Regions from separate parts of the Paenibacillus sp. FSL M8-0228 genome, predicted to be linked through region 3. Evidence: riboswitches for the same ligand, from Rfam matches in the RefSeq annotation. Region 3 holds a riboswitch; each other region holds the start of a gene.
The links. Region 3 has a riboswitch for thiamine pyrophosphate ahead of MKY98_RS02140 (ABC transporter substrate-binding protein). Riboswitches for the same ligand answer to the same signal wherever they lie in the genome.
Positions count from the first base shown of each region.

Region 1 (10,448 bases), 2.7 Mb from region 3:
AGTAATTAACTACGGTGAAAAATATATGGGAACTCCTTATAAGTTTGGAGCTTCCACAAGCACTACACGTAATTTTGACTGTTCTTCTTTCATGAAGCACATATTCAAGAAATACGGAGTAAATTTGCCGCGTACTTCTGTTCAACAGTCTAAAGTTGGACATGCCGTATCCAAGTCCAATTTGAAAAAAGGCGACTTAGTTTTCTTTTCAAGCGGTAGTCGTGCTACAGGACGCAACATTACCCACGTAGCAGTCTATATGGGCGGGGGTAAAATTTTACACACTTACGGCGGACCTGGCGTGACCATCTCCGATTTGAACTCTGGCAACTGGAAAAGAACATACATTAAAGCACGCCGCGTGCTGTAGTATGAAACTCATTTTGAAATATGCGAGCCGGGACGAAAAGTTCCGGCTTTTTTTATACCTAATACTATTCTGATACGGTTGGTGTTCTGAGTGAATAACCAATACCTCGTTCCGTACGGATCATTTTAAACTTATATCCCTTATCTACTTTAACCCTCAAATGTCTGATATAGACATCTACAACGTTCGTATCAACGATATAATCATGTTTCCAAACATCCTTCAGAATTTGCTGCCTGCTACAAACTTGGTTAAGATGTATCGCCAGATGAAGTAAAAGATCAAATTCCTTCGGAGTTAATTCCAGCTTTTGTCCCCCTCTGCTCACCAATCTGCTTGCATTGTCTATATGTAAATCACCCGCCTCGATTGCCCTTTTCACATCACGTTCAATACCAAAAATCCGCAATAAATTAGCCACTCTAGCCTGAAAAACTCTAGGATAAAAGGGCAGAACGATCACATCATGTGCTCCTTGTTCAAAACAGGAAACAATATGGTCCTCCTCATCCGATGAAGTCATTGCTAATAGCGGGACATGAGGATGGTATTGCTGCAATATGCGAAGTAAACCTTGCGAAACTGTCTGTTCATCTTTTATATTGAGCAGCAGCAAATCCACAGGATTATGGGCTACATAAGAGCTTGCATCCGTCGTATTGCTAACATGAACCACCTGATAACCTTCCTGCTCCAATGGACGAACAATTACGGGAGACGCTTCATTTACATCCACAAGCAAAATTAACGGGCTCACCTTTTCACCCACCTGGTTTGGACATAGCATTACATATTGGATACGAACAAGTTTGTGTTATAAGCCATTAAAGCATATTAATATTATTGTAACAAAAAAGCAGAAAATCATTCTCCAAAGAATGGCTTTCTGCTTTTATCGTTTAACCCAAATAGCGATGATACAGACTTCTTGCTTTTGCCACGTCCTTTGTCCCATGGATCAGCGCTCTGCCATCTGCAAAAACAACCAAGCGATGCTCGCTTGTACTAAAGGAAACCAAAAACGGATTTCGCTCTACTTTTCCTTCTCCCAAAGAAGCAAATCTATCTGCCGTTTCTGCAAGATTCAGATGGATCGGGTTTGCTGGTCTAATTTGAACGGTATCCCTACCGCACAAAACATCTGTTTTCTGCCGATGAGAGGCCGACAAATAGGGATACGTCGGTTGGCTGCCGCAAGAAGGACAGTTCTCCTTTTTAACGCTATCTACCGCTATCGCTACATACTCATTTTTCCACAAATCAAACGAAAGTAACTTTCCTCTCAAATCTTCCGGATATCCGCCAAGAAGTTTGAAGGCTTCCGTAGTTTGGTTAGCCGTGACCATCTGTACAGCCTGCGGAATAATCCCGGCGGTATCACAGGTTTCCCCACCAAACGGTACAGTTCCCAGCAGACAGTGAAGACAAGGCGTTTGACCCGGTAAAATGGTGTAGGTTACACCATAGCTGCCTACACATCCCCCATAAATCCAAGGTATCCGATGCTTGAGTGCCATGTCGTTCATAAGAAGTCGGGTATCGAAATTATCGGTTGCATCCATCAAGAGATCTACCCCTTGGATCAACTCTTCCAGCTCTTCCACCCCAACATCCAGTACATGTGCATGTATAACCGTTTCCGAATTAATATCCTTTAATCTTCGCTGAGCAGCTACTACTTTGGGATATCTTTGCGCAGCATCACTTTCCTGAAAAAGCTGCTGGCGCTGCAAATTGCTCCATTCCACATAATCCCGGTCTACGAGGCTCACTGTACCTACACCCCCGCGAACGAGCGTTTCCGCAATACCTGTACCTAACGCTCCGGCACCTATGATTAGTACGTGGGAAGAAGCAAGCCGACGTTGTCCTGTCGGTCCAAAGGGCGCGAATCTTTCCTGTCTGGAATAACGGTCACTTGAATGTGTTCCTCCTGCACCGGATTTGTCAGTTACCTTCATGCCTGAACCATACCTTCTATCGGACTGCTTGCTGAAGCGTAACGTTTTACAGGAATCATCCCCGCCTCAAAACCATATCTTCCAGCACGAACAGCCAGTTTCATGGCCTCGGCCATTTTTACCGGGTCCTTCGCTCCTGATACGGCTGTATTCAACAAAACAGCATCTGCCCCTAACTGCATCGCCATTGCCACGTCACCGGGTGAGCGAATACCCGCATCGACAATAACCGGAACCTCCGCCTGTTCAATAATTAGACCTAATGAAAACGGATTAAGCAAACCATGTCCTGTACCAATCGGTGAAGCTCCAGGCATAACGGCATGTACTCCAAGCTCTTGTAGCCTCTTTGCTAGAATCACATCGTCCGATATGTAGGGCAGCACGATAAAGCCTTCTTCTAACAGCTTTTCGCTAGCTTTCAACGTTTCAAATGGGTCCGGCAGCAGTGTCTTGCTATCCCCAATGACCTCCACCTTAATCATATCGCACAGGCCGGAGGCTTTTGCCAATTGGGCAATACGAATCGCCTCCTCTGCTGTTGTAGCCCCTGCTGTGTTGGGAAGAAGTGTATACCGGCTCAAATCCAGCATATCGAGAAAATGCTGCTTATCCCGTTCCTCCAAGTTCAATCTCCGTACAGCAAACGTCAATATTTCCGTCTCAGCAGCCTCTACGGCTTGGGATTGGATATCCAGATCAGAGAATTTTCCTGTTCCCAACAATAACCTCGAGGTAAAAGATGCTTTTCCAATGGTTAACATAATCAACCGCCTCCCACAAAATGTACAATCTCTAGGCAATCTCCATCTTTCAGTACCGCTTCATCATGATCTTCACGGGTCAATATATGCCGATTCAGCTCCACCACTACGGTTTTCACCTTTACATCAAGCTCATGTAGCAATTGATTCACATGAGTGATTCGATTAGAAAAGGTCAGGCTCTGGCCGTTAATCGTCAGCTTCATAAGCTTTTCTCCTTGAGGAGCTCAGAAGAAAAACTACTTATCCCAAGTTCTGCTGCACAAGCCCCATTAAGCATAGCTGCCATCGCACGCCCGGTAGCATCACTCAGCAGGACACCGTTGCGATAATGCCCGACTGCAGCATATACGCCCTCGACCCCAGGAACAATGCCTATAAAAGGATGACCTGATACAGCCTGCGGACGTAAGCCCGCCCAAGCGCGTATAAAAGAAGCTTCACGGACGCGCGGCAGCCAGGCAGAGGCACGTGCCAACAACCCCTCCAAGCCTCCTACGGTCACCTCTTCGTCATATTGATGTGGAAGGCTCGTTGCCCCAATCCAAAGCTCGTTATTCTGTTTAGGCACGAGGTAAATATCATCAGCATAAATGGTATATTCTAACGGGTGATCCTTCAAGGAGACCGCTACCGCTTCGCCCTTGACCGGATAAAGTGGATATTCAAACCCAACCTGCGCTAGCAATTTCATGCTATCCAAGCCTCCGGCAATAATGACCTGATCGCAGGAAAAAAAACCACTATCTGTGCGGACACCGCAAATTCGATCATCCTGTATGACCAGTTGCTCTGCCTGTGTACCAGACCATACCGTTGCTCCCAGCACCGCAGCAGCACCTGCATAAGCACGGCAAAGCTGGACAGGAGCCACTTGTGTCTCCTTTGAACGATATATTGCCCCGATCGCTTGTTCATCCAAACCTGGAATTCGTCGGGCCAATTCTTTCGCATCCCACCAGATAGGACAATCACCCTTTCGCGTTTTAGCAGCTTTCCAGCGTTTTTGGCCTTCAGTCTCCGTACGGAAAGGGGTCACAAACCCTTCAGTACGGAATTCCACCGAAATACCTGACAAACGCTCTAGATCACAGACAAGCTCAGGGAATGCATCTCGACTTATGCGAGCAAATCGTGATAGCTCAGAGTCGGTGAACTCTTCACTTTCCGCTGCCAGCATTCCAACCGCTGCTCCTGAGGCTCCCTCACCCGGGATCAATCGTTCCAGCATAATCGTACTTCTTCCCTCCTTGGCCACATGATAAGCAATGGAACTGCCGATGACACCTCCACCTATGACCAAGCATTCAGCGTGTCCAATCGCTCTTTCCTCTGTGTGTATCTTTAGCATTTGTTCCGTATCTCCTCTCCATAAACCCTTCTGCTTTCAGCTTGCCTCTACTCTCGTTTTCTCGCTACAGGCTGTGAACTACAAGGTCTGCCATTCGCCTATACTCCATTGCAGCTGCAACGGGCGACTCAGCCTCCCATATACCAGACATCACCGCAATTCCGCTTGCTCCGGCCCTATAAAGCTCCGGGATATGATGCGGTTGTATGCCGCCTAGCGCAATCACCGGAATGTTCGACAACCTGCAAATATGTTCAAGCTGAGCTAAACCCCGCGGTACAATACCGGGCTTACAATGGGTCTCATATACGTGACCATAAAGTACATAGTCCGCTCCTGCCCGCTCAGCAATTTGCATCTCCTCCAAGGAATGTACAGACACTCCACAGCGTGTACCCTTTGGAAGTAGGCTTTTCACATCCACAACAGGTAATCCATTAGCTGGTAATTGAACGGCTCCGACCAAAGTAAGTAAAGCTACATCCACACGATCATTTACTACAATTTGTTGCAAAGGAACTTCCTGCTCCACCAGGCTGCGAGTCAAAGAAAGCAATGCAGAGGCACCATTCTGTTTTAAACGTGCGTGTACATAATGAACATACGGACAAATCACAGCAGCCACTTGGGCGGCTTGTGCAAAAGTGCCCTTTTCCATCGAAATTGCGTGTAATTCGATTTTGTCTTCACCTCACATTGGACTAAAGGATCTAAGCTTAGCCAGCCACGTCTACCAGCAGGAATGAAAGGGGATTATATGTGAATCGTCTACGGAAGCTCGAACTACTTAAAATGAACGAAACGCAAAAAAACCACTTCCCCAAGGAAGTGGTTTAACGAACGTCCAATAATCGAACGGACCATGAATCCGTATACGTGTATCGTCCCACGCACAAACAAAAATAAAGATGGTGTTGCCTTGTTTGTACGGCGCTCACTTCCCTACGCTGGCATAACCCAGATCAGGTGCAAAGGGTCCGAAATCCATTTATTCCGTCTCAGCCGCATGGGCGGCTCCCCTAGTGTGACTATTTTATTGTATAAGCTAAAGATAGCTTAGCATATTTTTCTAATTCTGCAAACCCCACTTCGTGTGAAATTTGCTGGAACTGGATTTAGCTGATTTTAGTTAACTTTACTTGACCACTCTTCCACATTCCACGTTTTGGTTACCCAATCCTCGTAAAAGTCCGGTTCGTGAGATACAAGCAATACGGTCCCTTTGTATTCCTTCAAGGCACGTTTCAGCTCATCCTTTGCTTTAACATCCAAGTGGTTGGTAGGCTCATCGAACAGTACCCAGTTGCTTTCACGCATTAACAGTTTGCAAAGACGGACTTTAGCCTGTTCTCCACCACTGAGCGCAGATAGCGGACGCGTGATATGCTCATTTTTCAAACCGCAACGCGCCAAATGCGCTCGTACTTCATGCTGGTTCAAATGCGGAAATTCATTCCACACATCGTCAATCGGTGTAATTTTCTCGGCCTTTACTTCCTGCTCAAAATAAGCGGGCTGCAAAAAATCACCTTGATAAGTTTTTCCACTGATTGGCGGAATTTTTCCCAATATGGTTTTGAGCAATGTCGATTTACCGACACCATTGTAGCCGACAATTGCAATCTTTTCGCCACGTTCAATCGTCATGGACATTTTAGGCAAAAGGGCATGTGTATAACCAATCTCAAAATCAATACCCTCAAATACCGTCTTTCCGCTTGCACGTGCCTCTTTGAATTGAAAGGTTGGTTTTGCGGCTTCTTCAGGCTTATCAATACGTTCGATCCGATCAAGCTGCTTTTCACGGCTCTTTGCTCGGCCTGACGTAGAGGCACGCGCTTTATTACGCTGAATAAAATCTTCCTGTTTCTTAATAAAATCCTGTTGCTTCTCATAAGCATCAATATGCTGGGCTTTGTTCAGATCCGCCATTTCGAGAAACTTTTCATAATTAGCTGAATAACGGGTCATCTTGGCAAATTCAAGATGGTAAATAACATTAACGACCTGGTTCATAAATTCAGTATCATGTGAAATAAGAATAAAGGCATAGGGATAGTCCTTCAAATAGCGCGTAAGCCATTCAATATGCTCTACATCCAAATAGTTGGTAGGCTCATCCAACAGCAGGACATTCGGCTTTTCCAACAGCAACTTAGCAAGAAGAACCTTTGTCCGTTGCCCGCCACTAAGTGCGGATACATCCCGATCCAGTCCTATGGCCGACAGACCTAGTCCATTCGCCATTTCTTCAACCTTCACATCAATGAGGTAAAAATCCCCCATATCCAGTTGCTCCTGAATTTCACCCATCTGTTCCAGCAACACTTCCAACTCATCAGGAGAAGCATCCCCCATTTTGTCAGTAATCTGCATCATTTCCTTTTCCAATTCCAACAAAGGAAGAAAAGCATCCTTCAATACATCACGTACCGTTTTGCCCGGTGTCAGCTTGGTATGCTGATCCAGATAGCCGTAACGCACACGTGGAGTCCATTCCACTTTACCCTCATCCTTAAGCAATTTTCCAGTGAGAATGTTCATGAGTGTCGATTTACCAACACCGTTAGCTCCTACCAAACCTACACGTTCCCCCGCAAGCAATCGAAAGGAAACATTTTTAAATAATGCGCGGTCCCCAAAGTTGTGGGATACATTTTCTACAGTCAATAAACTCATAAGCTGTTTTTGGCTCCTTATTGTCATCGGCATTGCCGACTGTTCTTATTTCATATGCATTTCGTTTCTCTCAAAGCTTTATTGTAGCACATTCTGCAACCATATCGGAATATTGAAAACAGTGAATTTTAAGGTTTTTTGGTATGGATCTGCCTAAAAAAAGAAAAACCACCCATGAGGGTGATTATTTTAAGCCATTATAACATTTGTACTCAAAGTAACCCGCAGCTGCTGCAGATTTTTCATCCGTGAAACGTTCACTCGCTTTAAAGGGAGCTGGACATGAATCTCTATAAAAATACTTTATTCCAGTATCTGGTTCTATGCCACCGATAATGTCTTGCTTTCTAACGACTCTCCCACCACCAAATCCATAGTTATTGTAATACCTGTCTCCAACCGGAATGCCTTGGATAAACGCGATCAGCCCCACATCATCTACCGTGTTGTACCACTCCTCTTGCGGAATGATCGGTAGCGTGAACGAATAAGTTATGCCGTTACGCGCTGCTTTTTCGTTATGGACATTAATAATTCGCGCCAAGTCCTCTTGAACGCTGCGAACAATGGTGGAACGACGTATTTGCTCAAAAGTTTCTGAATTATTCAGCAAAGATATAGCGGTCTGATCCTGAAGTTCCTTTTGAAAGCCCTCTATCCACCTGTGATTCCGAGCATCGTATGCGTGCACATAATTATCCAAGGTGAACCCCACACTGTTGCCTACTAAATCAACATAGGCATATGGCTTTTTTTCGCTCCATTTGTGGCCAATAGCAGCTTGTCCATGCTCGTCTGTATAGGCTTCTGAGGTGAACGCATAATAACCGTCATAATCCAGAATTACAATAGCCGGTATGTAATCCAATAATGCACGTTGTGCTACTATATCCCCATCAATGCCTACATTAAGAAAAAGGGTGTGCAGGAACGTGATCAGCGCTGCTTCTTTATCTACCCGAAAAAACTTATCCGATCCGTATCCGGCCTCGCGTTCCTGACGTTCATTCTGTGAGAGCACAACCCCTGCATCCTGAACTGCGGTACGGAGAGCCGACGTATATTTCATTTCTAGCTGCTGCACTTCACGCTGATTCTGCACCCGTAAGTCACTAACTACACCAAAGGGCAAAAACAAAAGTATAAATATGACCGCAAAATCAGTAATCCTCATTCAGAACCATGCCCCCGTAAGAAGCTGTAACTGCTGGCTTGCCGCTATCTGCCCCACCAAGAAGCCATGATTTGTACAAGTCCGCAGGAGTCCGATTCGTAATATGTACCCGGACCGTAAAATAATCCCCGGCCATCAAGGTATATCGACGCGTCTGATCTGATTTTGGCTGCTGATTGTCAGGAAACAGTACAGGAAAAATTTGCGAATTATAGTACCCATCATATACAGCTTCATAATTGCCCAGAAAACTGTCTGGCTTCGCGGCATCTGCATAGTCCGGTACATACTTTTTGTGCATATGCTCCAAGTCAACTTCGTACGTATTGCCTGTCAATTCCAGATCACGCATAAAATCGTTATACATCGTCGGTGTAATGTAACCCTTGGTTCTTACCATATCAACAAAACGTACAGTTGCATGATATGTATTTAACCCGGATATATCATCCTGCCGTTCAGCAGCTTGAGCTGCGGGTACGATGTACAAAAGCAATACAGCGAGCAGCGCCCCCAACAGCTTCGATATTGTTTGAACCACTTCAGTCTTCCCCCAATTTCTCAAAACGTACAGATGTTATGTCCCCATTCCCATTACGCTGGGGGTACATGGAATATAATGAGGAAGCATCCAGGGTCGATACATCAGGCTCAAACGGTTCAGAAAATACATCATACTCTGTCCCGTCGACTTGAATCGAAATCCCCTCCTGTAAGTTCATGCGAATTGCCTGTATGACCTGAGTTCCTTTAATCCGCTCCGGCAACCCCACCCCAGCAGTACGGGCTATTCGCCCTTCAGAATGCTCCTCTTGCTGTGATCTTAATTCCAGTGCACCATCCAGCTGGCTGGACAAGTCTGCTGCCGTTACACATGCGGTTATGAACAGAATAACTGACACACCAAGCCGCAGCATACTTGAAGCGTGATCAGACATACTCTCATCCCCTTTATGATTATTATCTCTGCTGTAGTGCTTAGGACTGGGTAAACAACAACCCACGTACCACGTTCGATTTGTCTTTGACGATTTCAGCTTTAAATTTACCACTCGGATTTACGTATTCATTCTCTTTCTCATTAAGTGTATTCGTGATTTTACCTGTCTTATCACTGCCACCATTCACGGCGCCATACTGTTCACTGTCTGGGCTAATGTTCAGAGCATTACCGTACCACTGGCCTGCCATATTTTTGCCGGTTTTAATCTGAATGCCGAATTGGTCCTTCCCCTGAAACTTCCGCAGCGCATTGGTCACCTGGGAACCGCTAATCGTTGTGCCGTCATATACCGTAAAAGAGGCTTGAGACAATTCGGTCTGAATATCAGCAAAATTATTTTGTGCCGTTTTAGTCGCCTCCTGGGCTGAAATAAATAGTATAACTACAATCGTAATTAGAGCGATGGTCAAAAATATCCCAGCGGCTACCTTTAAAGCTGTTGATGCGTTATTCATTATTTTTCTCCCCTAGCTTGTTATTTTGTATTAGTCATAGGTTAACTTTCTTACTGAATTTTTTGTATTTGTTCATAATAGTTATCCATTTGAACAAAGCTCATGCCGATCAACGGAATCACCAAATATAAAAAGATAAGACCATACATCGGGGCAAAACCAATCATCCTTCCCCAGATAGCCTTACTGTCTATTATTTTTTCATACTCCTGTTTTCTTTGTTCGAAATAGTAGGACATATGGGATTCCAAATCATCAAAGGCCTCTCGAATCGTAATTTTACCTAAAGACAAATGAAGCTTATCCACGAGACGTTGAAATTCCGGCAAAGGCGCTTCTTCTTTTAGCAAGTCGAGAGCTGCCTCTGGCCCATGTTCATAATGAAGCAAACATTTTTGCAGAGGTCTTTTGAATACAACTGAAAATCTGTTCAGCCACTCCAATATTTCCTCGACAGACATTCGTTCCATAACCCGTAAAATGGAAATAACTGTTTGAAATTGATACACCTCATGCCTCATATCCAACCGACGCATTTTTCGTTGCAAATATAATAAAAGCATAGGCATTTGATAGGCTGCGTACCCAACAATCAAACTAATCAGCACTTCCCACCACTTGATGTATTCATCATTCCAATCTTTTAGCTTTTGGAGGATACGCCAAGTATTTGTGGATAACTGTTCAGGAG
Region 1 is NZ_JBBOXA010000001.1:3,173,506-3,183,953, forward strand. It holds gene MKY98_RS13965 (C40 family peptidase) at 1-370, shown strand, start outside; gene MKY98_RS13970 (response regulator transcription factor) at 435-1,127, opposite strand; gene MKY98_RS13975 (ThiF family adenylyltransferase) at 1,270-2,331, opposite strand; gene MKY98_RS13980 (thiazole synthase) at 2,328-3,095, opposite strand; gene thiS (sulfur carrier protein ThiS) at 3,098-3,301, opposite strand; gene thiO (glycine oxidase ThiO) at 3,298-4,446, opposite strand; gene MKY98_RS13995 (thiamine phosphate synthase) at 4,511-5,104, opposite strand; TPP riboswitch at 5,369-5,477, opposite strand; gene MKY98_RS14000 (ABC-F family ATP-binding cassette domain-containing protein) at 5,572-7,125, opposite strand; gene MKY98_RS14005 (hypothetical protein) at 7,310-8,299, opposite strand; gene MKY98_RS14010 (hypothetical protein) at 8,286-8,840, opposite strand; gene MKY98_RS14015 (hypothetical protein) at 8,842-9,237, opposite strand; gene MKY98_RS14020 (hypothetical protein) at 9,278-9,757, opposite strand; gene MKY98_RS14025 (hypothetical protein) at 9,808-10,448, opposite strand, start outside.
Region 1: another riboswitch for thiamine pyrophosphate. It lies ahead of MKY98_RS13995 (thiamine phosphate synthase); the one in region 3 lies ahead of MKY98_RS02140 (ABC transporter substrate-binding protein).

Region 2 (10,448 bases), 400 kb from region 3:
ATGTCTGCAATACATTTTTTCATATATGCTCTAATCCTCTCTCTAACATTTCAAAGGATGAATCGCCAGATCGATTGGCTGACTCTTGTTGTCAAAATACGCTGACAACCAGTTCATGGTATCTACTACCAAACATAAAGTCAATACAACTTTGACACTTTAATTCGCCACCAGACTGCCTCAATCCTGACTTGAGGAGTCCGCAAAACCCTCCTTTTACAAGGTTATTCGACAAAAAAACACAATCCCGACTACTAAACTAAGAAAACGGGCCTCAAGCCCTTGTTTTAGACCTAGGCACATTTTCCCCTAAAACGACCATCCTCCTAATCGGCATTTTGAACACACATGACCATCTTCCTGTTTTATGTCAAAAGCGTTTTACTTTGAATAAATGTGGGTATAATGATTGAAACATAACCAAGCAACCTACATAGCATTGCGACATCAAGTACATACAAATAGTCCTATACAGACGTCCAAAGCAACTCAATCTGAATTTGACAATATGGAATTGGAGGAATGATCTACATGAATACAATGAACTTAACCGTCCACACCCTGATGCCCTTTCACCACCAATACCAACGTGCCAACGCGGTGAGTATGCAGAAGAAAGAAGATAGCTCGGAGAAGAAGCTCAGCTTTCAGGACATTTTGAATGAAAAAATGGGTAAAAAATAAGGCGCCGTTTATCCGGTTGCATGACTCGCTTTACATAAGCCAAAAAGCCGTAGTTTCCTACATCGACTGTAGAGAACCACGGCTTTTTTTGATTCATGCGTTCCTAAACTCACACATTCGTTTTACTGACCGCCATCCCGATACTGCTCTGCCTTCTCACGCATCCCAGCGGCCACTGCTTCTTCGGTGTTCAGCCCCTTATCCGCTGCATAGGCGCGAATGTCCTGCGTGATGCGCATACTACAAAATTTGGGGCCGCACATCGAGCAAAAATGTGCTTCCTTGGCTCCCTCTGCTGGTAGCGTTTCATCATGGTAGGACAAGGCCCGCTCGGGATCAAGCGACAGATTGAACTGATCCCGCCAGCGGAACTCAAAGCGTGCCTTGGACAAAGCATCATCCCGCTGCTGCGCCCGTGGATGGCCCTTCGCCAGATCGGCAGCATGTGCCGCAATTTTGTAGGTAATGACACCCTCACGGACATCATCCTTATTCGGAAGACCCAAATGCTCCTTAGGCGTAACATAGCACAGCATGGACGTCCCGAACCAACCGATCATCGCCGCCCCGATGGCTGAGGTAATATGATCATATCCGGGGGCAATATCCGTCGTGAGCGGTCCCAAGGTATAGAAAGGAGCTTCCTTACAAATCTCCATTTGCAAATCCACATTCTCTTTGATTTTATGCATAGGGACATGTCCCGGCCCCTCAATCATGACCTGAACATCATGCTTCCATGCGATTTGCGTTAGCTCGCCCAACGTTTCCAGCTCTGCAAACTGTGCTTCATCATTCGCATCATAGATACTACCTGGACGTAGACCATCCCCGAGAGAAAAGGCCACATCATAGGCTTTCATAATTTCGCAGATTTCTTCAAAATGTGTATACAAAAAATTCTCCTGATGGTGCGCAAGGCACCAGGCTGCCATGATCGACCCGCCACGGGACACAATTCCCGTCATTCTATTCGCCGTCATCGGTATATACCGCAGCAATACACCCGCATGAATTGTAAAATAGTCCACTCCCTGCTCCGCCTGCTCGATCAGCGTATCGCGATACAACTCCCACGTCAGCGCTTCTGCTTCGCCGTTCACCTTTTCAAGTGCCTGATACAGCGGCACAGTTCCAATCGGTACAGGAGAATTCCGAATGATCCATTCACGTGTGGTATGGATATTACGGCCTGTGGATAGGTCCATAACTGTATCCGAGCCCCAACGCACAGCCCAGGTCATTTTCTCCACTTCCTCCTCAATCGAGGAGGTAACCGCAGAATTACCAATGTTCGCATTGATCTTCACGTGAAAATGACGCCCAATGACCATCGGCTCACTTTCCGGGTGATTGATATTCGAAGGCAAAATGGCTCGTCCAGCCGCCAATTCCTGCCGTACAAACTCAGGCTCCACCCCTTCGCGGATCGCCGCAAATTCCATTTCGGGCGTAATGATCCCTTGCCGTGCATAATGCATTTGCGTCACTGTACGACCTTGCGAAGCACGAAGCGGACGGTTGGTCACGCCGGGAAATTCAACTGTCTCCCGTTTGGAGCCAGGTTTCAGTCCATTATCCTCCGGTTTGACGGCGCGTCCCTCGTAAGCCTCCACATCGCCCCGTTCCAGTGCCCAAGCTCGCCGTAATGGAGGCAGGCCCTGACGGATATCGACCTGATAGGCTTCGTCAGTCATGGGACCGCTCGTATCGTACACACGCAATGGCTCATGATGCTCCGTGCCCTGCGGCGTATGTGTAGGATGAAGAGCAATTTCCCGCTCTGGGACGGCAATGTCCGGCCGCGAGCCTTGAATATATACCTTACGGCTCCCTGGAAAGGGCGTTACCCCACTGGCTTGCTCCCCGTTTGTCTTCTCTACCCCAACTTCCCTTGTTCCTGCCAACCTTACTTCTGCTGATTTAAATTCTGTTCCTTTTGTTCCTTCTACTTCTGTCGGCTTCATTGTCCATTCCTCCTGTTTCGATGAAATGACACACCGATCCGGAACCATTCCCAGGGTGGCGCTGATCTATGCAAAAAAGCCGGTTCCCGAGGGAACCGGCTAATCTAACGAGGCAGCTATCCAGACCGTGCACATGTGGAATAATCCTATTCCAATGCGTCACCGTAGACAGCAGCTGCGTATACATTTCAATGGCCGATTACTTCCCTACGCTGGTATGATCCAGATCAGGTGCAAAGGGTCCGGAATCTTACACGATTCCATCTCAGCCCGGCATTACAGGCTCCCCCAGTAACTGCGATACTTCTATTCACATGAGGCGGACATAACAGACATCCCGCCATCCTTATCAGACTACTTCAAATTTATGGCTTTGGCAACCCTTCTAGGTTCCATTTAGCAAGAAGACGCTCCTCACCAAATCACTTTGCTTGCTTCAACTGCATTCATTCTTGTTACGGAAGCATAAGCCCCATTTCCTTCGCCGCTTCGATCAAAATCGGAGCAAAGTCATGTAGCGTCTCGGGTGCAAGCCGACTGACCGGACCGGATACAGATAAAGCCGCAGTGACCTGTCCCTTCCGGTTCACAATTGGTGCTGCCACAGCAGCGGCCCCTGGCTCCCGTTCTTCATAGCTGGTCGCATAGCCCTTCTCGCGAATGTCCTGCAGCTGGGCTTTATAGACCTCCGCGTCTACCGAGGGCGGCCATTCATTCCCGCTTAGCAGGGCTTCCAGCTCCTGCGGCGGCATAAAGGCAGCCAGCACCTTACTGGAGGCTCCTACAGCCAGCGGCATACGCGCACCCACAGGCGCAACCCTGCGGATCGCCTGATTGCTCTGCACGGCTTGTATGCGAATACGCATGCTGCCGTCCCGTAAGTACAAGCTGACCGTTTCGCCCAGACGGTCACGCAGTCCTTCCATTGCAGGCTGTAACAACACCGCCGGCTCGTCACTTTGGGACAAATGTGTGGATAGCTCCCAAATGCGGAAGCCAAGTCGATATTTTTCCGTTTCGGCATTCCGAACGACAAAGCCCCGATCCTCCAACGTAGTCAGCAGCCGATGAACCGTGCTTTTATGTAGACCAATTTTGGAGGCAATCTCCGTTAGGCCAAGATCCGAATCTGCGGTAAAACACAGCAATATATCAAGTGCACGCTCTACAGCGCGAACGGTTAATTTACGGTCTTCCATTCGTGAACCGCTCCTCTTGTATCCATATTCGTTTCACACTATGAAACATGGTTACATAAATTATATAGAATAGTCGCGGCTACTGTAAACCGATGTTTTTGTGACAACCATATTACAGAACGAGAACAAACATCGACAATTCTTTGCATCATTTTTACTTTTCCGGTTCAGGCGTTGACTTTGGATAACCCCCATCATACGATAATAGGTATCTATACGGATATACACTATCATTTTCAAGTGGAATTATACCTAAATTCTATTGAAACGAAGATCAATTTTATATAAGGAGGCTCTTACATGATTTCTACATCCCAGCGCAACTCTCAGCTACAGACCGCTGTTCAGGAGCCGTCCACCCCACTCTTTAATCCCCGTCTGCTGCGGTTCAAGCACGTTGTGATTGCTCTGCTGCTGTCGGTCGTTTTTTTTCTGTTGTTTTGTTTTATTGCCTTGCATGCTTACATCGCATGGGTACTTACGAATCCTACCGTCGCGCCGCTGTACTCTAATCCGATGCAGGCCAAAAACATGCCTTATGAGGAAGTCAGCTTCCCTGCCAAGGATGGTAGCCGCATGGTACAAGGCTGGTATATCCCGGCGGATCAATCGCGGAAAACGATTATTTTCAGCCATGGTTATGGAGCTAACCGCGAAGAAAGCTGGATTCCCATGTATGATCTGGCGCATTATGCCCACAGTTTGAACTTTAATGTGGTCATGTTCGATTATGGATTCGCGTCACAAAACAGCAAATCAGTCGCAACCGGAGGCAAAGCGGAATCCCAGCAGCTTCTCGGAGCGATCCAGCTTGCGAAGCAACGCGGCTCGTCGGAGATTATCGTATGGGGCTTCTCCATGGGGGCAGGAACCGCTCTTCAGGCGGGCTTGCAAACCAAGGATGTGGACGCAATGATTTTGGACAGCACTTTCCTGTTGGAGCCGGATACGCTGTACCATAACATTCACAATCAAATTAACCTGCCAAGACATCCGTCTTTGGAAATTCTGGAGTTGCTGTTTCCAGTCTTGAACGGCACCAGCTTGCATCAGATTCCATATCAGGAGGTTAAAAAGGAAAACTATCCGTTCCCGATCATGTTTGTGCATGGTACACAGGATGAAAAGGCTCCTTATCCTATTGCGGAAAAGCTCGCTGCCAATCAAACCAACCCACTTTCCAGTGTATGGATTGTCAAAAACGGAATACATGAGCTTATTTTCAGAGAGCATCCCCGTGAATATCTACGGCGGGTATCGACGTTTCTAAGCAGTGTACAGGAGCTGGAGGACAAGAAAACGATCGCTGATGCCCACAAACAAACGACTACAAAGTAAAGAATTATTTTTCAAAAAAACTGTATTTAATTCTTCACCTTGAAGAAGCCTGCCTACGGACACTAACCCGTGCCGTAGCTGGGCTTCTTTTTCGTTTACCATGGTATTCTTGTTCTACGTAACAGATGTGACCAAATTAAGCGAGTTCATAGACATATTCCCGATAGGACAGCGAATATACTGGGTACGTATGCATCCAGGGCAGATCTGCCAGATCCGCCGGATAGCCATAGTGGGATACGGGAGGTATAAAACGATGCTGAGTACTTATGGGTCTTTCCTGCCCTTACGTGTGCTGGAGGAAATTCGGCATTGGAAGCAGCAGGAAAGTTGGCATGTGGAAGTGATTAAATCCGCTACCGAGGGACTGGAGCCTACTTATGTACGGCTGCTGGATGATTGGCGGACTGTATTCGAACAGACGGAACGCACCGCCATAGAGTTGCTTGAAGAGCAACGGAGCGCACTTGATCCGGCAGATCAGGCGTGGCATCAGGAATGGAAACAGCTGTCGGCTGCCCCACAAGCACATACACACGAATTCACTGAACCTCCAAAACAGTCAAGGGGATTAGACGCATCATCATCTGTAAAGATGCCATCGTCAGAGTCAGCATTAAACGCTCAGCCTGACTCACAAGAATTAAATCGTCGATTGGACGATTTGCTACAAACCGCAAACCGCCAGTCACAGGAGTATGTACGGCAGCTCGGTCTGCTGAGCGAGCACAGTCATGCATTGCGTCAGCAGCCAAAATCCGCTGGAGTTGTATTACACGCGGCACATGAAAGCCAATATTTCCTGATCTCGACAACCCCCTTTCAAGAACCTGGCTCCATCGCAAGGGCTGCTGGGTTGTATCATGTAGCGACAGAGGGTGAGAATTACCCAGAGGAAGCGTTTCGAGAACGTCAGGCAGGCATAAGGGGAGAAGGCACATGGACGACTAAAGGCGTCAAATCCAGCCAGGCTCAACCTTCGGCAACGGAAAAAACCTCAATCGGCCGGTCGGTTCCTATTGGAGGACATCGACTCCCACCGCTCCCTTACCCCTATAATGCGCTTGAACCGTATATTGATGAAAAAACGATGCGCATTCACCATGACAAGCATCATTTGAGCTATGTGAATGACCTGAATAAAGCGGAAAAGAAGCTGGAAGAAGCCCGAAAAACAGGTAATTTTGATCTCGTAAAACATTGGGAACGCGAACTGGCATTCAACGGCGCAGGCCATTATCTGCATACTCTTTTTTGGACGATCATGAGTCCTCAAGGCGGTGGAAACCCAAGCGGACCGCTGGCTGAACAGATTAAAAAAGATTTTGGCAGCTACGATGCATTCAAAAAACAATTCAGTTCGGCAGCCGAAAAGGTCGAGGGTGGCGGCTGGGCGATCCTGGTATGGAGTCCGCGCGCGGGACGGCTTGAAATTTTGCAGGCCGAAAAGCACCAGAATCTGACTCAATGGGAGTCCATTCCGCTGCTGGCGATAGATGTGTGGGAACACGCATATTACTTAAAGCATCAAAACGAGCGCAACAAATACATTGAGGATTGGTGGCATGTCGTTAACTGGCCTGAAGTGGAAGCACGCTACGATCAAGCCTCCAAGCTGAGATGGCAACCCTTCTAGAGGTTGTTCAAAAAGTCGTCTTTCCATAACGAAGCTATTCAAGAAGCGGATTCGACGTCGAATCTTGAATTCAGCCGGGCCTTCCGTTGCTCACGTAGATCTGTCTACGCTCCGCTACTCAGTCCCTAGCTTCATCCAACTTTCTCGGTCCTGAAAAGCCGACTTTTTGAACACGCACTAATAGGCTTCTAAGCTAAAGACAAACTACACCTGCAAATCGTATAGCTCTCTGAGCGCTGCCATTTGTTCGGTCCATCCTTCCGGTTGTACCAGCCAGCTATCGGCAGGTGAAATGGCTGTCTGGCTCTCGACGACACGGCGCAAAGATGCCGTGTACGCCTCAACAGACGGCACTCCAGCCAGCTCTGCCAGGCTACCCATCGTTGCTGGATTCACCCGGGGGTAATCCTGCTGCTGCACGCCTGTCGAAGTATCTCCGGCTGCCTCTGTATAGAATTGCTGTACCGCCTGTGCACGCTCTGCACCGCTGCCCTCAATCATCACGAAGGCTGTGATGATATACGCCTTGGCTTGACGTCGCTGTGCAATGCCGCAAAACTTGCGGCCCCGGACGCTGACATCGTAATCCCCGGGACAGAAGGACCCGGGGATTTCTCCGGTCTGCGCCTCGCCAGACCACGGAACCAGCGCATCGGCAATTAGCGCTGCCATGAGCCGAAAATCTTCATGCAGGCTGATGGCCCGCTGTGGATTCGGCAGGATCAAGGACAGGTTCAGCACCCCCCTGTCCAGCATGACGGCTGCTCCACCTGAGGGGCGTACGCATACCGAAGTTCCCGCGTTGCGCACTCGCTCCATCGCTTGTGGGGCGTAAGAGAGCCTGCGGTCCCGGTGACCGATCACAAGCGCTGACGGATGCCGCCAAAGATGCAAAATGGGTGCAGCTCCTTTCCCTACTTGCCGACAGGCCAGCTCCTCCCAAGCCAGCGGAGACAAAACGTCCTCCTGAGTGTCCGCAAGTGGTGCTTCAAACCACTGCAACTCAGGCAAAGCTGTTGTTTTTTCTGTTGATCTATGTACATTCTCCATACGTTATCCCCTATCTATAAAAATAACTGTTATCCATAGGCTAATCGTAATTTTAAGGCGGCTATCCCGTCGTTTATATCTGATGTTAACAAAAAAAGGTGGCTACGCCTATGCGTAAACCACCCTTTTTTGTTCATCACATAAACGTCTTGCGATGTTCGATCAATCCTTAAGCAGCGACAGAAACTCTGCGCGCTGCGCTGCATCATCACGAAACGTACCGCGTACCGCAGACGTTACTGTTTTGCTACCAGGCTTTTTGACACCTCTTGCACACATGCACAGGTGCTCGCCTTCTACGACTACCATAACCCCGTGAGCGGAGACCGCTTCATTTAAAATATCAGCGATCTGTGAAGTAATACGCTCCTGTACCTGCAATCGGCGGGTCACTGCCTCTACCAGGCGTGCAAGCTTGCTCAATCCTACAATTTTGCCGCTGGGTACATAGCCGATATGCACTTTTCCGAAGAAAGGAGCCATATGGTGCTCACACTGGCTGTAATAGACGATGTCCTTCACGATCACAAGCTCCTCGTGATTCTCGTCAAATGTCACACCCAGCGCATCCCGGGGATCAACCTCATAACCCGCAAATATTTCCTCATACATGCGCGCAACGCGTGCCGGTGTTTCCAACAACCCTTCACGCTTGGGGTCCTCACCGATCAGTTGTAAAATCTGCTCCACATGGTACTCGATTTTATCCCGGTTATCCGCAGCTTTGCGGTTAATATAATCTTTTACGCCAGCCACAGTAATCCTCCTCTATGCAGCAACCTCATGCGGCATCCGTACTCACGTTGCTCATTATTTCCGACGGCCCTGATTTTTACGCGGACCAGGCTGATTTTTGGAGAACTGTTGGTTCTTCATCATCTGCTGGGCTTTTTGCATTTGTTTCCCATTCAGGTTGTAACCCATCTGTTTAGCCATTTTTTGCAGCGTTTCAGGGTCGTTTTGCATCTTCTCAAGCTGTTTACGAAGATAATAAGCACCGATGAAAAATCCCCCAACCAAACCAGCAATCAGGGTAATAATCGGAATGACAATATTCCACACCACGAAGTCGTCACCTCTGTATATTTATATGAAACATCTTGAATTACACACGAACCTATCATAGCAAAACATGGGACAGCTAGCAAATCACTTTTTGCAAACATATGTCCTTATTGTTTCTCCAAATCCAGCAACTTCGTCTTGACTGGCAAGCCTCCAGCATAACCGACCAAACTTCCGTTAGCACCCGATACTCGGTGACATGGAAACAGAATGGGTAACGGATTTTTGTTATTGGCTCCACCCACAGCACGTACTGCCTTGGCTCGTCCGATCGATTCCGCAATATCTTTGTAGGACACACTTTGTCCGTACGGAATATTTTGCAGTGCACGCCACACCTGCTCTTGAAAAGGAGTCCCTCTCAAATCATAAGCTATACTAAATTCCCGCCGTTCTCCAACAAAATACTCACGCAGTTGGTCCGCAGCTTCGCGCAGCTTTTCCGGCTCCTGCACATAGACATATTCCCCAATCCATGTTCGGGCCCATTGCTGAAGCAGTGCTTCCTTCGCATGAAAAACGCCATAGTCTATTCGGCACAGCCCCCGATCCGTAGCGCACAGCGTTAACGTGCCCACAGGTGTCTCCATCTCATCATAATAAATGGTGGTTGGACTCTGTGAATCCCCGGCCGTTACTTCTGATTTTGATAATTCAGATGCCTTTAGCTCTTCTGCCTGCTCTTGTTCCTCTAGCTTGGAATGCGCCTGTGCGATCATTTCGCGTACTTGCTCATGTTGTTCCTTCTCTGATGCTTGCTTGATCGCTGTCATAGCGTTTTCCCCTCCTATTCGACTCAAAGCCCACGCCGCCGTGCCTCGCAGCTCGGGACGCGGATCATCCAATAAAACCTCCGTCAATTTGGGCACCGCGCTAACATCCTTGAAATTGCCAAGACCAATGACTGCATTGCGTTGAATCGGCTTCTTCCCCCGCCAGGCCGCCGCACTTTGACCAAATCGGTCTTTAAATTCGCGATTGCTCAAATCCAATAACGGCAGCAGCAACGGCTTCACAATTTCAGGATCGGGTGTAAGCTCGGGATGATGATCCCAGTTAAGGCCTCGATTTTTGGGACATACGATTTGGCACGTATCACATCCATACAGCCGATTCCCTATTTTCAGCATAAACTCCTCGTCCAAAAAGCCCTTGGTTTGCGTCAAAAAGGACACACACCGCTGGGCATTCAGCTGTCCAGGACCTACAAGCGCGCCCGTAGGACAGGCATCCAAACATTTGGTGCACTCTCCGCAACCATCCGTAACCGGTTCATCTGGCTGGAAAGGAATGTTCGTCAACAGCTCCCCCAGATAAATCCATGATCCCAGTGTCGGTGAAATCATCATCGTATTTTTGCCGCTAAAACCAATCCCTGCGCGTTCCGCAACGGCTCGATCCGACAGTTCTCCGGTATCCACCATGTTTTTCATAATGGCATCAGGCACCCGCTCGCTTATAAAAGCCTCAAGCTTTTCCATCGCTTCGCGTAGTACCAGATGATAATCT
Region 2 is NZ_JBBOXA010000001.1:869,808-880,255, reverse strand. It holds gene MKY98_RS04005 (YitT family protein) at 1-23, opposite strand, end outside; gene MKY98_RS04000 (hypothetical protein) at 532-684, shown strand; gene thiC (phosphomethylpyrimidine synthase ThiC) at 807-2,651, opposite strand; TPP riboswitch at 2,839-2,951, opposite strand; gene MKY98_RS03990 (IclR family transcriptional regulator) at 3,107-3,850, opposite strand; gene MKY98_RS03985 (alpha/beta hydrolase) at 4,151-5,188, shown strand; gene MKY98_RS03980 (Fe-Mn family superoxide dismutase) at 5,445-6,824, shown strand; gene MKY98_RS03975 (lipoate--protein ligase family protein) at 7,029-7,874, opposite strand; gene folE (GTP cyclohydrolase I FolE) at 8,037-8,630, opposite strand; gene MKY98_RS03965 (YneF family protein) at 8,685-8,939, opposite strand; gene queG (tRNA epoxyqueuosine(34) reductase QueG) at 9,047-10,448, opposite strand, start outside.
Region 2: another riboswitch for thiamine pyrophosphate. It lies ahead of thiC (phosphomethylpyrimidine synthase ThiC); the one in region 3 lies ahead of MKY98_RS02140 (ABC transporter substrate-binding protein).

Region 3 (10,448 bases):
GGCGAGAAAATTCCTGTCGATGGTGTGGTCGTAGACGGACGTTCGGCAGTGGACGAATCCATGTTAAGTGGTGAGAGTCTTCCGGTTGAAAAAGAAGCTGGTTCCGCAGTTACAGGGGCGACGCTCAATAAAAACGGGGTTCTACGTATCCAGGCTGAGCGTGTGGGTGGTGATACGGCGTTGTCCCGTATTATTAAGGTCGTGGAAGATGCGCAAAGCTCCAAGGCTCCCATTCAGCGGATTGCGGATCAGATTTCCGGTATTTTTGTCCCCATTGTTGTTGCTATCGCTGTGTTGGCCTTTATCGTCTGGTTTTTCCTTGTGACGCCGACTGATTTTGCAGGCTCACTGGAGAAAATGATTGCAGTTCTCGTCATTGCTTGCCCTTGTGCGCTCGGATTGGCAACTCCAACGTCCATTATGGCAGGATCGGGACGTGCCGCTGAATATGGTATTCTGTTCAAGGGCGGCGAGCATTTGGAGATGACCCGTTCAGTCAACGCAGTGGTGTTGGATAAGACAGGTACAGTTACGAATGGCAAGCCCGAGCTGACGGATGTTATGGTTGGAGCAAGCGGCATGGCTGAAAAGGATCTGCTGCGGTTGCTCGGTGCGGCAGAAAAAAGCTCGGAGCATCCGCTGGCGGAAGCCATTGTAAAGGGGATTGCAGATCGAGGCATTGAGCTGGTAGGACCGACAGATTTTGAAAATATTCCGGGTTATGGTGTGAAGGCACATGTGGAAGGTAAACAGGTATTGGCCGGTACACGCCGATTGATGAGCAGGGAAGGCATCGCAATAGATGACTTAGCTGAGCAGTATATGAATGATCTGGAAAATGCAGGGAAAACTGCGATGCTTGTTGCTGTGGATGGTTCCTATGCTGGACTGGTGGCCGTGGCGGATACGATTAAAGAAACGTCACGAGAGGCCGTTGCCCGTCTGCGCGCGATGAACATTGAAGTCATCATGATTACGGGTGACAATGAACGGACTGCGCGGGCTGTTGCCGCCGAGGCTGGAATTGAACGAGTGCTGGCGGAGGTATTGCCTGAAGGAAAGGCTGAAGAAGTGAAACGACTTCAGGAACAGGGCATGATCGTAGCTATGGTTGGGGATGGTATTAACGATGCGCCTGCGCTGGCTACTGCTAATATTGGGATGGCGATGGGTACGGGAACGGATGTGGCCATGGAGGCGGCGGATATTACCCTCATGCGCGGCAACCTGAACAGCATTCCTGACGCGATCGAAATGAGCCGCCGGACCATGACAAACATACGGCAAAATCTGTTTTGGGCGCTCGGGTATAACGTGATCGGTATTCCGATAGCCGCTTTGGGCTTCCTTGCCCCATGGTTGGCGGGAGCGGCCATGGCATTTAGCTCTGTTTCAGTTGTGCTGAATGCGCTGCGTCTCCAACGAGTAAAGCTGTAGGTGTATGGATGTATCGGCAGGATAGCGTGCTGTCGGACTTCTGTATCGAGATAAAGTTATTATCAGAGTATAGAGCAAGTACGCGCAATTGGTTGGTTTCTCTGCGTGCTTGCTTTTTGTTGTGTTTGGTTTTTTAAAACCATCAACTTTCATTACGTCAGGTTGCTTATCATTCGCGAAAGTTCCATAATATTTGTAGGAGTGCCATGCAAGCATGCAAGAACTTCTTCGTATACTCACAGCTTGAAGTAGATAAAGAGCTTATATTATGGATTAGGAGTGAAGCAGTCATGAATGATACGATTTCCTTGTTGATGAATCACCGGTCTGTGCGAAAATTCAAGTCAGACCCCATTACCGACGAGCAGCTCGCAGCTATTGTGGCAGCTGGCCAAATGGCTTCCTCGTCCAGCAATGTGCAGGCATATACCGTTATCGCCGTTACCGAGCCTTCTTTGAAAACAAAACTGGCGGAGTTGGCAGGAGGGCAGGCTTACGTTGAGCAATGCCCTGCGTTTTTGGTATGGTGCGCAGACCTGTATCGCTTGAAACAGGTCACGCTCCACCATCAGCCAGGTCAGCCTTCCTATGAGGGGTCCGTTGAAAATTATACGGTTGCGACCATTGATGCCGCGTTAGCTGCACAAAATGCAGCGGTAGCCGCTGAATCACTGGGCTTGGGCATCGTCTACATTGGCGGCATTCGTACTAACATAGCAGAGGTGTCTGAGTTGTTAGGGTTGCCAGAGCTGGTGTATCCAGTATTCGGTATGTGTATTGGTGTACCGGATCAGGAAACGGGCTTGCGTCCACGCCTTCCGCTGTCCGGTGTTTTGCATATGAACGGCTACGACAAAAATCAGACGATGAAAGCTGTAGAGGTATACGATCACACATCAGCGGAATATTTGAAGGAACGTACGGGCGGTCAACGCTCTACGCCATGGTCTGAGCAAATGGCCGGAAGATTGACCGAGCCAGCACGCTTGCAGTTGAAGCCATTTTTGGAACAGAAGGGTTTCCTGAAGCAATAAAATTTGAGTAGCGACAAAAAACTCTGCAAAATACAAGTACATTTGAGCTATATACGTTTGAAAATACAAGAACCTCCTTATTTACGTATGATGAAGTTCCGCGTAAATAAGGAGGTTCTTTGCTTTGGTTGCATGTTGTGGTTGTAAACCTTCCAGTCAGTAAACAGCTGGTATATCTTTATCCATCAGATAGTGAGTAAAAGCGTCTCGTATTTTCATAAAATAATTGATGGACGGCAGATTCATCTTGCTGGGTCAGCTTGCTGTACGCGCGAATGACGTCGGCAGTCATCCGGGGATGTGTCTGTTGTCCGGTAAAAGGACCCTCGAACGGCCAGGGACCGTCTGTCTCTGCCATGATCTGATCAGACGGATACTGTCTTGCCAAACTGCGGATCTCTTCTTCGTACAGGAGATCCGGTGTGAAGGAGACATAATAGCCGTTCCGGGCGATACGTTCGGTCGTGGCGGCAGAGCCTTTAAACCAGTGAAAATGCGCCTGCATGACGCCGTGACGTTCCAGAAGGTCACAGGCGATGTCTGCGTCTTCATAAACGGCGTGCAGGACAATGGGCTTGCTATGCTTGCTTGCAAACTGGATGAAACGCTCCAGTAGCACTATGTAGGGAGCGAGGTCAAAAGGAGCTCCGCTCTGCGAGGCTTCTAGCCGATTGTAATAGGGTAAGCCGACTTCACCCACGGCGACCATCTGCTGTACATGTTCGTCCATCCAGTCGAACAAGAGGTCAAGCTCAGTTTGCGGTGGAAGGGCCTGTTCGGGATGAAAGCCAAAGGCTGGCCGTACTAGCCCAGGGTAACGCTCGGCTAACCGTAGATTGGCTCGGCCGGAGTCCAGATGCATCGACACGGCTATCACAGCTTGGACGCTGCTATCAGCAAGTGAAGCGAGCAATAGCTTCTGTTGCTCGGGCGGGTAGCTGTCTACATGAATGTGCGCGTCGATTAATGGAGCGGGTCTTGTTGTGGTCAAATCCAAGCCTAGCTTTGTTTGGCTGTTCCATTTCGATGCACATCGAACTTTTACGTCACTCATGCCGATTCAATCCATCTTCCGGGATATTCTTGTGAACGCTCTGAGCATTGTCCATGTCGCCGTCCAGTTTGTACTTTTCCTCACGCATCCAGCCGGTCATGGTTCGCTTCCATTCAATAAAGAGAGGATCGAGGGTGATTTCTTCCCTACGCGGGCGGGGAAAAGGGACATCTACGACATGCACCACCGAAGCAGGTCGCGCTGACAGCACATAAATGCGGTCGGAGAGCAGCAGCGCTTCTTCAATGCTGTGGGTAATGAACAGCACAGAGCGGCGGTTCTTCTCCCACATCCGCAGTAACCATTGCTGCATATCTGCACGTGTCAGCGCGTCGAGTGCGCTGAACGGCTCATCCAGCAGCATTAATTCCTGCGGGCTGAGCAGTGCGCGAAGAAAGGCTGCACGCTGTTGCATTCCACCAGACAGCGTATGTGGATACGCCTTGGCGAATTTGCCTAGTCCAACCTGCTCGAGCCATTGCAGGGCTTCTTTGCGACGTTCGCGTTCACTGGCGTACTGAGGGGGGACTGCTGTATTTTTACGTGGAGCATTTTCCTGCCCAAGCAGTACATTATCCAGCGTGGTGCGCCACGGGAAAAGGGCGGGCTGCTGTGGCATATAGCTGATATGCCCACGTTCACCAGTCATGTCTCGTCCGTGCATACGGATACGTCCCTGCTGTGGTTTGAGTAGCCCGCCGATGATGTGAAACAGCGTACTTTTTCCGCTGCCTGACGGACCGATGAGAGAAACGAATTCTCCCGGCTTGACTGTGAGGGATACATCCTGCAGCACGGGCAGTAAGCTTCGCTTTTCGCGGAAGGCGAGGCTGATCCCGTCCAATTCCAGAGCAGAAGGGGCAGTCGAAGGACTCTGCTGGTCCCCGGCTCGTTGTTCATTAGCAACGTTGTGTGATGATAAGTCAGTCGGATGCAGACTCATATGTGCCACGTCCTTTCTTTGCTGTATTTAATTCAAGGAGGAAGCTATTCCTGATCCGGTTTCCAGCGAACCAGCCATTTTTCCAGTAGTACTATGATGACAAACATCAGTAAACTGAGCGCGACAATGATGCCGATGGCGGCAAAAATGAGGTCCGTGCGATAGGCCGATTTTTGCAGCAGCATATAATATCCGATTCCTTCGCTCGCACCAATCCATTCGGCAATAATTGCGCCCATCACACTGTAGGTGGCAGCAATCTTGATGCCGGAGAATACTTGCGGCAACGAGTGTGGCAACTCCAGCTTCATAAAAATAGCCATGCGACCTGCACCCGACATCTGCATATAGTTCATCATCATACGGTCCGTCCGTGTCAGCCCGTCCATGGTCGCTACAGCCACGGGAAAAAAGCATACTAAGGTAATGACCATCAGCTTGGGCAGCATGCCAAAACCAAACCACACCATGAGCAGCGGCCCCAGGGCGATGATCGGAATGTTTTGGCTCAGGATAAGCAGCGGATACAGGGCGGATTTGAGAAAAGGAATGGTATGAAGAACGATGGCGATCAACAGTCCCGTTGCTGTCCCTATAGCGAATCCCACAAGTGTCAGGCGAATTGTAGCCCATGTATGGGCACCAAGCAGCGCCGTCTGGGCCATGCCCTCCTGTACGATGAGGGATGGAGCTGGCAGTAGCCAGGATTCAATATGTAAATAGGAAACCGCCCCCTGCCAGGCTGCTAAAAAGAAGAGGACCGCCACAAGGGGCGGCCATACGCTTTTCCACCAGGATGCGTTCTTGCCTTTCGGATTCATGGGCGATATTTCTCGGTCAGCTTGTTCATGCTGATGCCTTGTGGGTTATGTGCGATTTTGATCTGTGAAATGACGCTGGGACTGCCCGCTTCCGTCAAAGCCTCATGCATTTCTTTAACCACTTTCAGCAACTCGTCGAGCTCGCCCTCCATGGTCGTATCCAATGGGTTCACCTGATGTTTGACACCGGAGCGCTGAATGACCTCAATCGCCTTATCTACATACGGGTAAGAGTCCTCGTTATTAGGAGTTTTAGGGATTACTTGAATACTGAGCAGTGTATTAGCCATGCAAATTCACCTGTCCTTCATTTGGAGTGTTTTAGAGAAAATAGGGTGGTTTAAGGCGTTTGAGACCGCTCCGCGTTTCATTTGGTCTTACGATCGCTGTTGCAGGGGGATTCTTGGATTATTTAAGTTTTCAAAGGTAAGAATTCCCCTGCAAAGGCGAACGCTCCGCTTCTCCAGATTCAAATGAACCGCTCCGCTGCTGCCCGCCTTAAAAGCACCCTATTTTTAAAGCTGGTTTGTGCGGCATTTTTAACACACAAGCGCACCTACTTAGCGCTTAGATAATATGAAACTAAAGAATAAACCAAGTTGAACGAGAACGAAGTGGGCGGAATGGTGCTGTACAAGCGTTAGCGTTCGCTTTAAAAGCTTTCCGTAGGAAAGCTCGCTTCGGAAGCATAACCTCCCCGGATTTCTACACTAATCATAAGTTTTTATTAAGAAATCCGGGGCGGTGGCGATGGGAAGCACCATCCGACTGCGTAGTAGGGCTTCGTTCACTTCTCTAGTTCAGTCTTATTTAGTGGTTTAACAAATGGTCAGCGCTTGGGCAAGAAGTCGTTTGTGAAGGCCTTATCGACTTCCAAAGGCTTGCTGAGCAGCTTGCGTTCGTACATCCAGTCCGAATAGTTTTGCCATACCTCCGCTTTTTGCACGCCCCATTGCGCGGCATCATCCTGATAACGTGGGCTTAGCCATTTTTGGCTGGCAAGTACCAGTTTTTTATCCAGCTCCGGTACAGCTTTGCTTAAGATGTCCGCGGCTTCTTCCGGATGGGCGATAGTGTATTCATAGCCTTGGGCGGTAGCGTCCATGAACGCTTTGACCAGCTCGGGATCATTTTTTATCGTCTGTTCGTTGCTCACAATTACAGGCGTATAGTAGTCGAGGCTTTTGGAATAATCTTTTACATACAGCATATCCAATGGCTCATCTCGAAGTTGGGCCTCGATTCCGGTCCATGCGTAGAAAATCCAGGCAAAGTCGATATCCCGCTTCACGGCTGTAAAATAGTCTGCATTGCCCATGTTGACGATCTTCACTTTGCTCACATCGCCTTTGTCTGAATCCATGATGGATTTCATGACCGCTTCTTCTACGGGAGAGCCCCAACCGCCGTATTTTTTACCTTCAAAATCTTTCGGGCTCTTAATTCCGCGATCTACCGGGGCTGCGAAGCCTGAGGTATTATGCTGAATCACCGCAGCGATGGATACAAGCGGCACACCTTGCGTGCGGGCCTGTGTGACGCCTTCTTGGTAGCTGATACCAAAAGGTGCAGCATTAGAAGCAACCATTTGATCGGCTCCGCCTGAACCAGGTTGAACAATTTGGACATTCAAACCTGCTTTTTCGTAAAATCCTTTGTCCTTGGCGACATAGAGTCCCGTATGATTCGTATTGGGTGTCCAGTCGAGCACGATTTTAACATCTTTGAGCCCCTTTGCCGGAGTAGACGTTTGAGTGTCGGTAGCGGAAGCCGCTTCTTGGGATGTAGGGGGACTTCCACCGCAAGCGGTCAGGGTCAGGGCCAAGAGCCACAGACTGATCAGTCCCAGGCTTAATATTTTCATGCGCTTCATCGTTAGTGTTCTCTCCTTTTGATTACCCGTTATCCATCCAATCAGACAGCTTAAGTTTCCCATTTTCATAAAAATAACATCTGCCGGACGCGATCTTTCCAACAACTTAATCCTCAACAAAAAAAGCGCCCCGAGTTTCCGGGACGCTTGCGCTTGTATATACCAAAGTAAGGGATGGTCCTATGTAAAAAAGGCACATCTTGCTTAAGCATTCCTACGCTGGCATTACCCAGATCAGGTTGTAAGGGTCAGTGTCTTGGGACACACTCTCAGCCGGCCGATTCCAGCACCCCTGGCATTGTATGGTTTAATGGGTTCATTTATTCGGGTTTACTACGACGATTATATGCTTTGAATGCAGGTCTGTCCAGCATGAAGGGAGAGATAACGGTTCATTTGCCGAACGACAGGGTACACTTTTACTGTGAGCTTTGATCTGAAAATGAGTATGAATCAATCCGATTCGATCCGGTCATGTTATTTTCAGAACAGCTGCGCAGGTAGGTTCAGATGGGCTGGTGCCCAATGGCATGGCGTAGAGAATTCTAATTCGTGAAAAGGAGTTGTTGTACTGTGGGTAAAACGGAAACATTGGATCGCAACCAACTGGAACAAGCCATTGTGAAGGCTTTGGATAACAACAAATTTTGTACGTTAGGTACGGTAGAGGGTGGCAAACCGAAAGTACGCTATATGGCCCTTTTTAACGATGGAATGAACATTCATCTGGCGACAGATCGCAAAACGCATAAAGTGGATGAGCTAAAGGACAATCCGAATGCTTATCTGCTGCTGGGTTATGAGGTTGGCGGTACGAAGGAAGTTGTTGAAGTGGAGGCTACCGTCCAAATTACAGCTGATGAGGGGCTACGCAAACAAGTGTGGAACGACTCCTTGAAGGAGTGGTTTTCCGGACCGGACGATCCCGATTATGTCATTCTGGACGTGAATCCGACTCGCATTGAGTATGTGGGTCAGCAAACGGAGCGCCAGGTGTGGAAGAAATAATACGAATATAAATGGATAAGCCAGTAAATCTCCAATTTTTTCAGGAGGTTTGCTGGTTTTTTTATGTTTGAGAAAATTAATTATTTTTTCATAAATAATTTTAAGTAAATGACTACTCTTTTGTCTGGCGTTGGATTAAAATAGAAATGGTGAGTTCAAGGCTTACATATATGTGCAAAAGTATGTATATGAGGCATACACCTTAATGAGGAGGGGTATATTTTGTTATTACGTAAAAATTGGTTTAAAGGGTTTACAGCAGCAGTTGTAGCTTGTAGCATGCTGGTGTTTTCAGCCGCTCCATCCTGGGCAGCTAGTGATTCTCGTGATAGCGCTACGGTGAATTTGCGGATCATGGAAACAACGGATATCCATGCGTCCCTGATGAACTACGATTACTATTCGGACAAAGAAACCAACGAGTATGGCTTGGTTAGTACAGCTAGCTTGATCCAGAAGGCACGTAGTGAAACAAGAAACAGTATGCTGTTCGATAATGGTGATTTGCTGCAGGGCAACCCATTAGGCGATTATATGGCCCGCAACAAAACCTTTGAGAAAGAAGGCGGTGTCCATCCGGTCTACAAGATGATGAACCTGATGGGCTATGATGCAGCTACAGTGGGCAACCATGAATTCAACTACGGTCTCGACTTTCTGGACAAATCGCTCAAGGGAGCTGATTTTCCTTATGTAAATGCGAACGTTTATGTTGATAAAGGGGGCCAAGCTACTAAGAATTATTTTACCCCTTATCAGATTCTTGATAAAACAGTAACGGACGAGAAGGGCGAAGAGCATACACTCAGAGTGGGTGTGATCGGTCTGGTCACACCTCAAATTATGCAGTGGGATGAAGCCAATTTGAAGGATAAAGTCGTTACGAAGGATATTGTGGAAACGGCGAAAAAGTTTATTCCTCAAATGAAGACGGAAGGTGCTGACATTATTGTCGTGCTTGCGCATACCGGTTATGAGGATGTGCCACAAACGCCACTGATGGAGAATGCCGTTAAGTATTTGAGCCAGGTGGACGGAATTAACGCTATTCTGTTTGGGCATGCTCATAAATCTTTCCCTGGCCCTGATTTTAAAGATATGAAGGGTGTAGATCTGGATAAGGGAACCATTAATGGGGTACCAGCCGTGGAAGCTTCCTCATGGGGCAAGGATCTGGGTATCATTGACCTGAGCCTAGAAAAGAAAAATCGCGAGTGGAACGTGACTAACTCTCAATCTCAAGTGCGTCCGGTTGTGAGCACCACTAATCAGACTGTGCAGTTTATCCCTGAATTTAAACTGATTGATGCGGTCAAAGAAGAGCATCAAGGAACGCTGGATTATATTCGCCAGCCTGTAGGAACAACGACGGCGCCAATTACCAGTTATTTTGCATTAGTGCAGGACGACCCTTCCATTCAAATTGTGACGAATGCACAGAAATGGTATGTTCAAAACCATCTCAAAGGAACTGAATACGAAAAACTTCCAGTATTGTCGGCAGGCGCTCCATTCAAGGCCGGCGGTCGAAACGGAGCCGAGTATTACACTGATATTCCTGAAGGTACGGTAGCGATTAAAAACGTGTCCGACCTGTATGTGTACCCGAACACGGTTCATGCTGTAGAAGTGACCGGTGCTGAAATTCAGGAATGGCTGGAGTGGTCTGCGGGTCAGTTCAACCGTATTGATCCGAAGCAAACTGAGGAGCAATCGCTGATCAACAAAGATTTCCCAACCTACAATTTCGATGTCATTGACGGTGTGAATTACCAGATTGATGTAACGCAGCCTGCACGATATGATGCCAAGGGAACTATTATTGATTCTTCAGCGCATCGTATCAAGGATCTGCAATACAATGGGAAGGCTATTGATCCTGCGCAGAAATTTATCGTAGCCACCAATAACTATCGTGCTTCCTCATCCAAACTGGCCAACCCAGATGGCAAACGAATTGTGATGGCAGCACCGGATGAAAGTCGTCAAGTCGTTGTTGACTATATCCGTACGAACGGAACGATTAATCCATCGGCGGATGGCAACTGGTCTATTGCTCCTTTTGGTCAGGCAAAGGTTACTTTCGAGTCCTCTCCTGATGCCAAAGACGTGCTGGCAGGCAATCAACAAATTTCATACTTGAGCAGCGCGGCAGACGGTTTTGCCAAATACAGCTTAAAAGCTGGCGCTAAGCCTAGTGCAGCAACGACTCCTGTAAAGGAAGCTGTGGCTCCCGCGGAAGCAACAGCAAAGCCAGCTGTTAAAACGACCAAACCGG
Region 3 is NZ_JBBOXA010000001.1:470,981-481,428, forward strand. It holds gene MKY98_RS02110 (heavy metal translocating P-type ATPase) at 1-1,437, shown strand, start outside; gene nfsA (oxygen-insensitive NADPH nitroreductase) at 1,728-2,471, shown strand; gene MKY98_RS02120 (TatD family hydrolase) at 2,650-3,462, opposite strand; gene MKY98_RS02125 (ABC transporter ATP-binding protein) at 3,518-4,468, opposite strand; gene MKY98_RS02130 (ABC transporter permease) at 4,513-5,289, opposite strand; gene MKY98_RS02135 (MTH1187 family thiamine-binding protein) at 5,286-5,579, opposite strand; gene MKY98_RS02140 (ABC transporter substrate-binding protein) at 6,119-7,162, opposite strand; TPP riboswitch at 7,357-7,466, opposite strand; gene MKY98_RS02145 (pyridoxamine 5'-phosphate oxidase family protein) at 7,736-8,170, shown strand; gene MKY98_RS02150 (bifunctional 2',3'-cyclic-nucleotide 2'-phosphodiesterase/3'-nucleotidase) at 8,393-10,448, shown strand, end outside.